Regions from separate parts of the Aeromonas sp. MTB genome, predicted to be linked through region 1. Evidence: riboswitches for the same ligand, from Rfam matches in the RefSeq annotation. Region 1 holds a riboswitch; the other holds the start of a gene.
What was found. Region 1 has a riboswitch for lysine ahead of WBR25_RS08490 (Na+/H+ antiporter NhaC family protein). Riboswitches for the same ligand answer to the same signal wherever they lie in the genome.
Positions count from the first base shown of each region.

Region 2: it holds a riboswitch for lysine, as region 1 does, so the genes downstream of both, lysC (lysine-sensitive aspartokinase 3) here and WBR25_RS08490 (Na+/H+ antiporter NhaC family protein) in region 1, are expected to answer to the same signal.

Region 1 covers NZ_CP147026.1:1,837,501-1,841,852, reverse strand. Annotated here, with positions in the region: gene WBR25_RS08495 (thymidine kinase) at 1-368, opposite strand, end outside; gene WBR25_RS08490 (Na+/H+ antiporter NhaC family protein) at 460-2,040, opposite strand; lysine riboswitch at 2,129-2,300, opposite strand; gene WBR25_RS08485 (H-NS family histone-like protein) at 2,603-3,007, shown strand; gene WBR25_RS08480 (cob(I)yrinic acid a,c-diamide adenosyltransferase) at 3,077-3,652, opposite strand; gene WBR25_RS08475 (DUF3820 family protein) at 3,649-3,879, opposite strand; gene queE (7-carboxy-7-deazaguanine synthase QueE) at 3,881-4,352, opposite strand, start outside.
Region 2 covers NZ_CP147026.1:2,674,040-2,678,391, forward strand. Annotated here, with positions in the region: gene WBR25_RS12185 (DUF3802 family protein) at 1-147, shown strand, start outside; gene msrA (peptide-methionine (S)-S-oxide reductase MsrA) at 409-1,041, opposite strand; gene argA (amino-acid N-acetyltransferase) at 1,309-2,637, shown strand; lysine riboswitch at 2,745-2,968, shown strand; gene lysC (lysine-sensitive aspartokinase 3) at 3,059-4,352, shown strand, end outside.

The sequences.
Region 1 (4,352 bases):
TCACCGCGAAAATCGGTCTTGAGGCCATAGGCCATCACCGGAATATCCTGCTCATCGACGATGCGGGCTAACTGGTAGACCTGCTCACGGGTCAGGAACTGGGCCTCGTCCACGATGAAAACATCGATATGTTTCTTCGCATGGCGCGCTTTCACCATTTCAAACAGATCGCAGCTGTCGCTGAACACGTCCACCTTCAGTTCAAGGCCAACCCGGGCACTGATCACCCCGACCCCGAAACGGTCATCGATGGCTGGCGTCATCGCCAGAGGATGCATGCCCCGCTCCAGATAGTTGAAGTGCGCCTGAATGAGCTGGGTGGATTTGCCTGAATTCATGGTGGCAAATTTGTAGTGCAGTGAAGCCATGATACTGTTCCGAAACTGAATTTATGGGGCGCATGCTAACCAAAGCCCCTGACAAAACCAAGGGGCCCGCGGGCCCCTTGCTCTATAAATGTTACGCGGTGGCCAACACTGGCCGCGCTTTGGCCTTTTTCAGGTGATAGCAGGTAAAGAGCACAAACCAGAGGGCGCTGACGCTGAAACCGGCCAGGCTGGAGTGCATCAAGCCCATTGCCAGGTAACCGATGGCCGCACCGAAGGCGATGGCCAGTGCATAGGGCAGCTGGGTCATCACGTGATCGATGTGATGGCAACCGGCACCGGTGGCAGAGAGGATGCTGGTGCTGGAGATGGGTGAGCTGTGATCCCCGAACACCGAGCCAGCCAGTACTGCAGCCAGCATCGGCAGCATCAGGCTGATGTCGCTGGCGGCGGCCATGTCACCGGCCAGCGGCAGCATGATGCCGAAGGTACCCCAGCTGGTACCAGTAGCAAACGCCATGGCACAGGAGAGGATAAAGACCACGGCAGGTAGCACTTCGATCGGCAGGTTGCCGTTAGCCAGCGAAGCCAGGTACTTGCCGGTCTCCACGTCGCGTACCACGGCACCTATGGTCCAGGCAAACAGCAGGATGTTGATGGCTGGCAGCATGGCCATGACGCCTTGCGGCGCGGCCTTGATCCAGTTCTTGGCACCCAGCTTCAGGCGCATAGCCAGACCGATGGAGACCACCAGACTGCACAGGGCACCGTAAACCAGCGAAGAGCCGACGTTGGTGTTTTCGAACGAGCCAAGCACGCTGAAGGGCAGCCCTTTCTCGCTCAGCACCGCAGCACCGGAATCAATCATGAAATAGATGGTGGCGGCGGTCAGGGTCAGGATCGGCAGTACCATGTCGATCATGCCGCCGTTGCTCTCTTCCGGGCTCTCCATATCCAGACCGATGGGGCGGCCCTTGGACTCATCCCACAGCTTGCCTTCCAGCGCCCACGCTTCGTGTTGACGCATCGGGCCGATGTCGAGTTGGAATGCAATCACCACCAGCACCATGATCAGGGTGAAGACGGCGTAGAGGTTCATCGGGATCATCTCGACAAACGCAGCGATGGGGCTCTGTTCAGTCAGACCGTGTGCCGCCATGATGCCGCCAACCAGAGCGATGATATAGGCGCCCCAAGAGGAGATGGGCATCAGCACGCAGACCGGCGCCGCGGTGGAGTCCAGCAGATAGGCCAATTTGGCACGGGAGATCTGGAAGCGGTCGGTGACCGGACGGCAGATGGCACCCACCGACAGGCTGTGGAAGAAATCATCGATAAAGAAGGCAAACACCATCATGCCGGTCAGCGCTTTGGCGCCCTTGCGGGTCTTGGCACGACGCTCGGCCCACTCGGCAAAGGCACGGGTCGCCCCGGAGACGCTCATCAGGCTGATGAGGCCACCCAGCAGCAGCATAAACAGGATCATGTTGACGTTGTCACGATTGAGCGCGCCATCGACCCAGAAGATCTTGAGCACGGTATTCAACATGTAATGCAGGGATTCGAGGGGTGAAAACTGATTGAGCAGCAAACTGCCGGTGACGATGCCCACACCAAGGGACAGCAGCACGCGGCGGGTCATGATCGCCAGCGCGACAGCCAACAGGGGGGGAAGAACGGACCAACCGGAGTCGGCGAAATGACTAATGTCCATGATCTCTTTGCACCTAAAGATTACAGGTGGAGATCTACCGAGAGGATCTAAAGAAACAAAACCTATGGGGAGGTCATACTCCTCAGCCCCTTCAGGTAGCGCTCCATAGTGGATGACTATGGCAGTCCTGCACCTATTAGATGCAGAACCAGCAGCCCGGTATGATGGCCTGGCCACTTCGGCGCTGACTCCTTTCCTTGTGCATCACAGGCATCACCCTCCGCACAAATACTCATAGGCAGCGCGCCTCTACTTAAAGGTATTCGCCGCACATTTTATCGAGATGGCAGCTTATAGCAAGTTTTTTGATTAAATAATCATAATAAACATATCAAGGTCGAAAAATGGTAGTCAAATGATGCAACAACGCCTGTTTTGACGCTATTTTCACCTACTGCGGTTTCATTGGCATCCAATCACCAAGCCTATTGCTGGCCATATTAAATATCTGTATTGATGTTCCCCACGGATATTATATTTAACCCAGCTTGACTTATTTAAATCGCCAAGCAAGAATCAGCTGGAACATAATATTTTTCTCTGACTCGACGTGGTAACTCCTATGAATGAATTTTTAAAGGTACTGCTTAATATCCGCAGTCTGCGTGCGACCTGCCGCGAGCTTTCTCTGGAACAACTGGAAGAGGCACTGGAAAAGCTCTCTGCGATCGTTGCTGAGCGTCAGCAGGATGAAGCTGCCGAGCGTCAGGCCCGTGAAGAGCATCTGCGGAAAATTAACGAATATAGCGAAATGCTGAAAGCCGCCGGTATTGACCCGGCAGAATTGGTAAGCGCTGTCGCTACCAACCCCGGCAAATCAGAAAAAGCCAAGCGGGCGCCACGTCCTGCCAAATATCGCTATCAGGATAATGGCGTAGAGAAAACCTGGACCGGCCAGGGCCGTATGCCTTCGGCTATTGCCAGCGCAGTGGCAGCAGGCAAATCACTGGAAGACTTTGCTATCTGATCTCAATCTCGTTGCTAATAAAAAACCTCGCCTTGGCGAGGTTTTTTATTGCCGCTTAAATGTGACATATCAGATAGCCGATTGCGGGCGATCTGCTGCCTTGACCCACAGCACTTCACGATCCCCTGCCACGCAGATGAGATAGCGGGCAACGGTAAAGAACCAGTCACTCATCCGGTTCAGATAGGGCAGCACCTCGGGATTGACCCGCTCTTCCCGGCTCAATGTCAGCAGCAAGCGCTCGCAATGACGCACCAGAGTACGCACCACATGCGCTTGCGCCGCGGCACGGGAACCACCGGGCAATATAAATTGGCGCAGCGGCGGCAATGGCTCACTATAACGATCTATCTGCTGTTCAAGGCGAGTTGTCCAAGCGGCATTAACCTGCCAAATCGATTCATTCTGGGCGTCACTGGAGAATGCCAACTCCCCCCCCAGATCAAACAACTCCTGTTGCAACAGCTGTAAATCAGCCAATAAGCAGAGCTCTTGCGACGGCACATCACAAATCAGCAAGCCAATATGGGAGTTGAGCTCATCGATATAACCGTAGGTCTCGACCCGCAAATGATCCTTTGGCAACTGGATACCATCGGCCAGCCGGGTCATGCCCTTGTCACCCTGCCTCGTATATATTCTCATACCGACATCCTGTTAATAATGGGAATAATCATGGATTCGAGTCCATTGAGTTTGATTTCATAAGCCAACGCCAGCGTCTGGCCCAATTTACCCGCCGGAAAACCGCTGCGCGCCATCCACACCAGATAGGGCTCTGGAATATCGATGATACGCCGCCCCTGATATTTACCGTAAGGCATCTTGTTGGTCAGGGTCAGCAGTACCTGTTCGTCGGATAGCCAATCCATATTAATCGATATCCAGATATTTATGAGTCTGGATTGAGAGTCGCCAGTTACGCGCGATACAGGTATCCATCGCCAATTGGGTGGCCCTTGGCTTCTGGCTGATCGGCTGCAAGGCAATGACCACATCAGGGCGCAGGGTAGCAGTAGCGAGCAGCATATCCAGCTCTTCAATATGGTGCTCGGTGGCCACCGGATGCTTGATCTCGTTGGCCCGCTCCAGCGCCGAGACCAGCACAGGCAGCCCCCCTTTCATACCGATCTTGGGGGAGACTGTTACCCAGGTCTGCTCATGAGTCTTGATCTCGCTGGTGCCACTGGTTTCAATCTGCACCTGATAACCCGCCGCCAGCAGGGCTGACGAGAGTTCGTGCAGATCGTAGAGGCAGGGCTCGCCACCGGTGATCACCACATGGCGCGCCTGATAACCCAGGTCGGTAAAGCTCTTGATAATCTGCGCGGTGCTAAGTTGGCTC
Region 2 (4,352 bases), 840 kb from region 1:
ATCATGCAGGAGGCCGACGCCGTGGTCGCCGATCTGGAAGAGGTGCTCTCCGCCGTCTGGCTGCGCGCACCGACCCCGGAACAGAAAACCTTCCTCATCGAGTTTATCGATCTCATCAAGAACCTGTTCGACAGCGCCATCGGCTGATCTGCCGTCCGGCTCTCCCGCCCAACGCAAGATTTCAAAGCAGCAGATAAGGAAAAGGGCCGCCTTGGTGGGCAGCCCTGCTTGCTATCATTTTCAACCCGCCAGTGCGTTCATTCATCAGGCGGTTATCAAGGCAAGAAATGTGTCTGGACTTTGCATCCGATCCCTGGACGCTACCTAGTTAGTCCCGACTGGTCGCAATAAGTTCCCTCCTCCGACCATTTATTTTCACTTTTATTAAGAAATCGACTACAAACCTGTTCAGCGGTTCAGGCTGGGCGGCAAACAGACTCCAATGCCACCCAATCCGCAGTAGCCATCCGGATTTTTCTCCAGATATTGCTGATGGTAATCCTCGGCGTAGTAGAAGGGCGCCAGCGGCAGAATGCGGGTGGTAATGGCACGGCTGTCGCCGCTTGCCGCCATCGCCTGCTGGTAGGCCGCCATGCTCTGCTGGGCAATGATCTGCTGGCTCTCATCGCCATAGAAGATCACCGAGCGATACTGGGTGCCAATGTCCCCGCCCTGACGCATCCCCTGCGCCGGGTCGTGCTGTTCCCAGAACAGTCTGAGCAGATCGCCGTAGCTGATCACCGCCGGATCAAACACCACCTGCACCGTCTCGGCATGGCCGGTCAGGCCGCTGCACACCTCTTTGTAGGTGGGATTCTGGGTCACGCCGCCCTGATAACCTGCCGCGGTGGAGTAGACGCCCGGCTGCTGCCAGAACAGGCGCTCCACGCCCCAGAAACAGCCCATGCCAAACCAGGCAATCTCAATGTTCTCGGGCCAGGGCCCCTGGGTCGGGTTGCCATTCACCGCATGCTGCTGACCAATCACCATCGCTTCGCGTCGTCCCGGCAGGGCATCTGCCGGTGAAATAATCTGTTCCATGAATTCTGTCCTTGTATAAAACCCTGTGAAATCACACAGCTGACGAAAAGGAGCATCGAAGATAGCAGTTTATCGCGCCGGATCAACCGGCGGGCCCCTCCCCGCTCGCTCCGGCGGCCGTCTGCACCGTCTGTCCCTCTTTCCCGATCCGCACAGCCAACCCGCCCCTCGTAGACCAGAACGGCCAAAATCAATATTTAGTCTTGATTTGTGAATTAATTTTCATATATTGAGCCAATCGCTGTTTTTTTATGGAAGAAATATCAAGTGCGTGAACGCGAACCCAGTCTGGTCAATGCCTTCCGGCAATCCACCCCCTATGTCAATGTCCATCGGGGTGCCACCTTTGTGCTGATGATGGGGGGAGAAGCCATCTGCCACCCCAACTTCGCCAATATCGTCAGCGATATCGCCCTGCTGCAGACACTGGGCATACGCCTGGTGCTGGTGTTTGGTTCACGTCCGCAAAACGATGAAGCGCTGGCCCGCGCCGGTATCGAGGCCCAGTATCACAAGCGGATCCGGGTCACCGATGACGAGAGCTTCACCATCATCAAGCAAGTGTGTGGCGGCCTGCAATACGACATCACCGCCCAGCTCTCCATGGGGCTCGCCAACACCCCTATGCAGGGGGCGCGGATCAGCGTGGTGAGCGGCAACTTCGTCACTGCCCAGCCGCTGGGGGTGGATGATGGCATCGACTTTTGCCACAGCGGCCGGGTGCGCCGCATCGACGTGGAGGGGATCACCCGCCAGCTCGATCAGAAGAGTCTGGTGCTCATCTCCCCCATCGGCTGCTCGGTCACCGGCGAGAGCTTTAACCTGAGCTCGGAAGAGGTGGCCCGCCGGGTGGCGGTCGATCTCAAGGCGGACAAGCTCATCTGCTTTAGCAGCACCCAGGGGGTGATGGACAGGCGCGGCGAAGCCATCTCCGAGCTCTTCCCCGAACAGGCCGAAGAGCTGCTGGTGGAGCTGGAGCAGGCGGGCGAAGAGATGTCCGGCACCGCCCGCTACCTGCGCGCGGCCATTGCCTCTTGCCGTGGCGGCGTGCCCCGCTCCCATCTGGTGAGCTATCAGGATGATGGCGCCATGCTGCAGGAGCTGTTCAGCCGTGACGGCCTCGGCACCCAGATAGTGCGGGAAAGTGCCGAGCAGGCCCGCGCCGCCACCATCGAGGATATCGGCGGCATTCTGGATCTTATTCGCCCGCTGGAGGAGGAAGGCATTCTGGTGCGCCGCTCCCGCGAGCAGCTGGAGATGGAGATCGACAAGTTCACCATCATTGAGCGCGATGGCCTCATCATCGGCTGCGCGGCCCTCTACTGCTTTATGGAAGAGGCGATGGCGGAGATGGCCTGCGTCGCCATCCACCCCGACTATCGCAACTCCAACCGGGGGGATCAGCTGGTGGCCAAGGTAGCCGAGCGGGCCAAGCGGCTTGGCATTCGCCGCCTGTTCGTGCTCACCACCCGCTCCATCCACTGGTTCCGGGAGCGGGGCTTCGATCCGCTGGAAGTGGAAGATCTGCCGGTGGCGCGCCAGCGTCTCTACAACTGGCAGCGCCGTTCCAAGGTTTTGTCAAAAACCATTGCCTAAGCCATTGATTCTGCGTTGAGTTAGCCGACAATTTGAACTTTTTCACAAACTCGATTGACAGTGCAATCCAACGCAGGGTATTTCTAAATGCACTCCACCGCCCTGGTGGAGCCAGAAGAGGAGCGCTGCCCAGGCAGCCCAAGGGAGGACGCCAGCGTCCGGTGAACTTGGGTCAGGGGGAGCAGCGCCGAGACGAGTGAGGAGACTGGTGACCTCAACGTCGGCTGCGGGGGCTGAATCCCCCGGGTTGTCATCGGTAGTGATCATCCCCCACCGCGCCCTGTCAGGGGCGGTACGGGATGGGCTCTGCAGGTGGAGTGCTTCTGGCCGGGATAGCTTCGTTCATTCCTGCCATTTTCAGCCTCCTCCTCTCTTTTTTGCCCGATGGAACCGGAATCTTAAAATAAGACAGGAGTAAGCAATGAGCCCGATCAATGTCGCCAAGTTTGGCGGAACCAGTGTCGCCAACTTCCCGGCCATGAATCACTGCGCCGACATCGTGCTGGCCAATCCCGCCACCCGGGTGGTGGTACTGAGCGCCAGCGCCGGTGTCACCAACCTGCTGGTCGCCCTGGCACAAGGGGAGCTGGACGAAGCGGGCCGCGACGAGCAGCTGGCCAAACTGGCCGGGATCCAGCAGGCCATTCTGGCCGATCTCGGCAACCCCGTTGATGTGAGCGCCCTCATTCATGGCCAGCTGGACGAAATCCGCCTCATGGCCCAGCAAGCCCACCAGCATACCGATGCGGAGCTGGCCGATCGCCTCATCGCCTGCGGCGAGCTGATGTCTACCCGCCTCTTTACCGAGCTGCTGCGCCAGCGCGGCGTCAAGGCCCACTGGCAGGATGTGCGCCAGCTGATGCGCACCGACAGCCGCTTTGGCAAGGCCACCGTCGATCTGGCCACCACCCGAACCCTTTGCCAGCAGACGCTGGGCCCGCAGCTTGGCGACAGCCTTATCATCACCCAGGGCTTTATCGGTGCCGATGGCGATGGCCGCACCACCACGCTGGGGCGCGGCGGCTCTGACTACAGCGCAGCCCTGCTCGCCGAAGCGCTCGATGCCGCCAGTATCGAGATCTGGACCGATGTGCCCGGCATCTACACCACGGATCCGCGCCTCGTCACCCGCGCCCGCCCCATTCCCGAAATCAGCTTTGTCGAAGCAGCCGAGATGGCCACTTTCGGCGCCAAGGTGCTGCACCCCGCCACATTGCAACCGGCGGTGCGCCAGAATATTCCGGTGTTTGTCGGCTCCGCCAAGGACCCCGCCGCCGGTGGTACCTGGATCCGCGCCAGCACAGATTCAAGCCCGCTGTTTCGCGCCGTCGCCCTGCGCCGCCAGCAGGTGCTGGTGACCCTGCACAGCCTCAACATGTTCCACGCCTACGGCTTTTTGGCCGAAGTGTTCGGCATTCTGGCCCGTCACCGCATCTCGGTCGATCTCATCACCACGTCGGAGGTGAGCGTGTCGCTGACCCTGGATCACACCGGCAGCCAGAGTAACGGCGAACCGATCCTGAGCGACAAGGTACTGGCCGAGCTGGGGCAGCTCTGCAAAGTGGAAGTGGAAACCGGTCTGGCACTGGTGGCGCTCATCGGCAACCGGATGAGCGAAGTGAACGGGGTGGGCAGTCAGGTCTTCGACGCCCTGCGCGAGCACAACATCCGGATGATCTGCTACGGCGCCAGCGCCCACAACCTCTGCTTCCTGG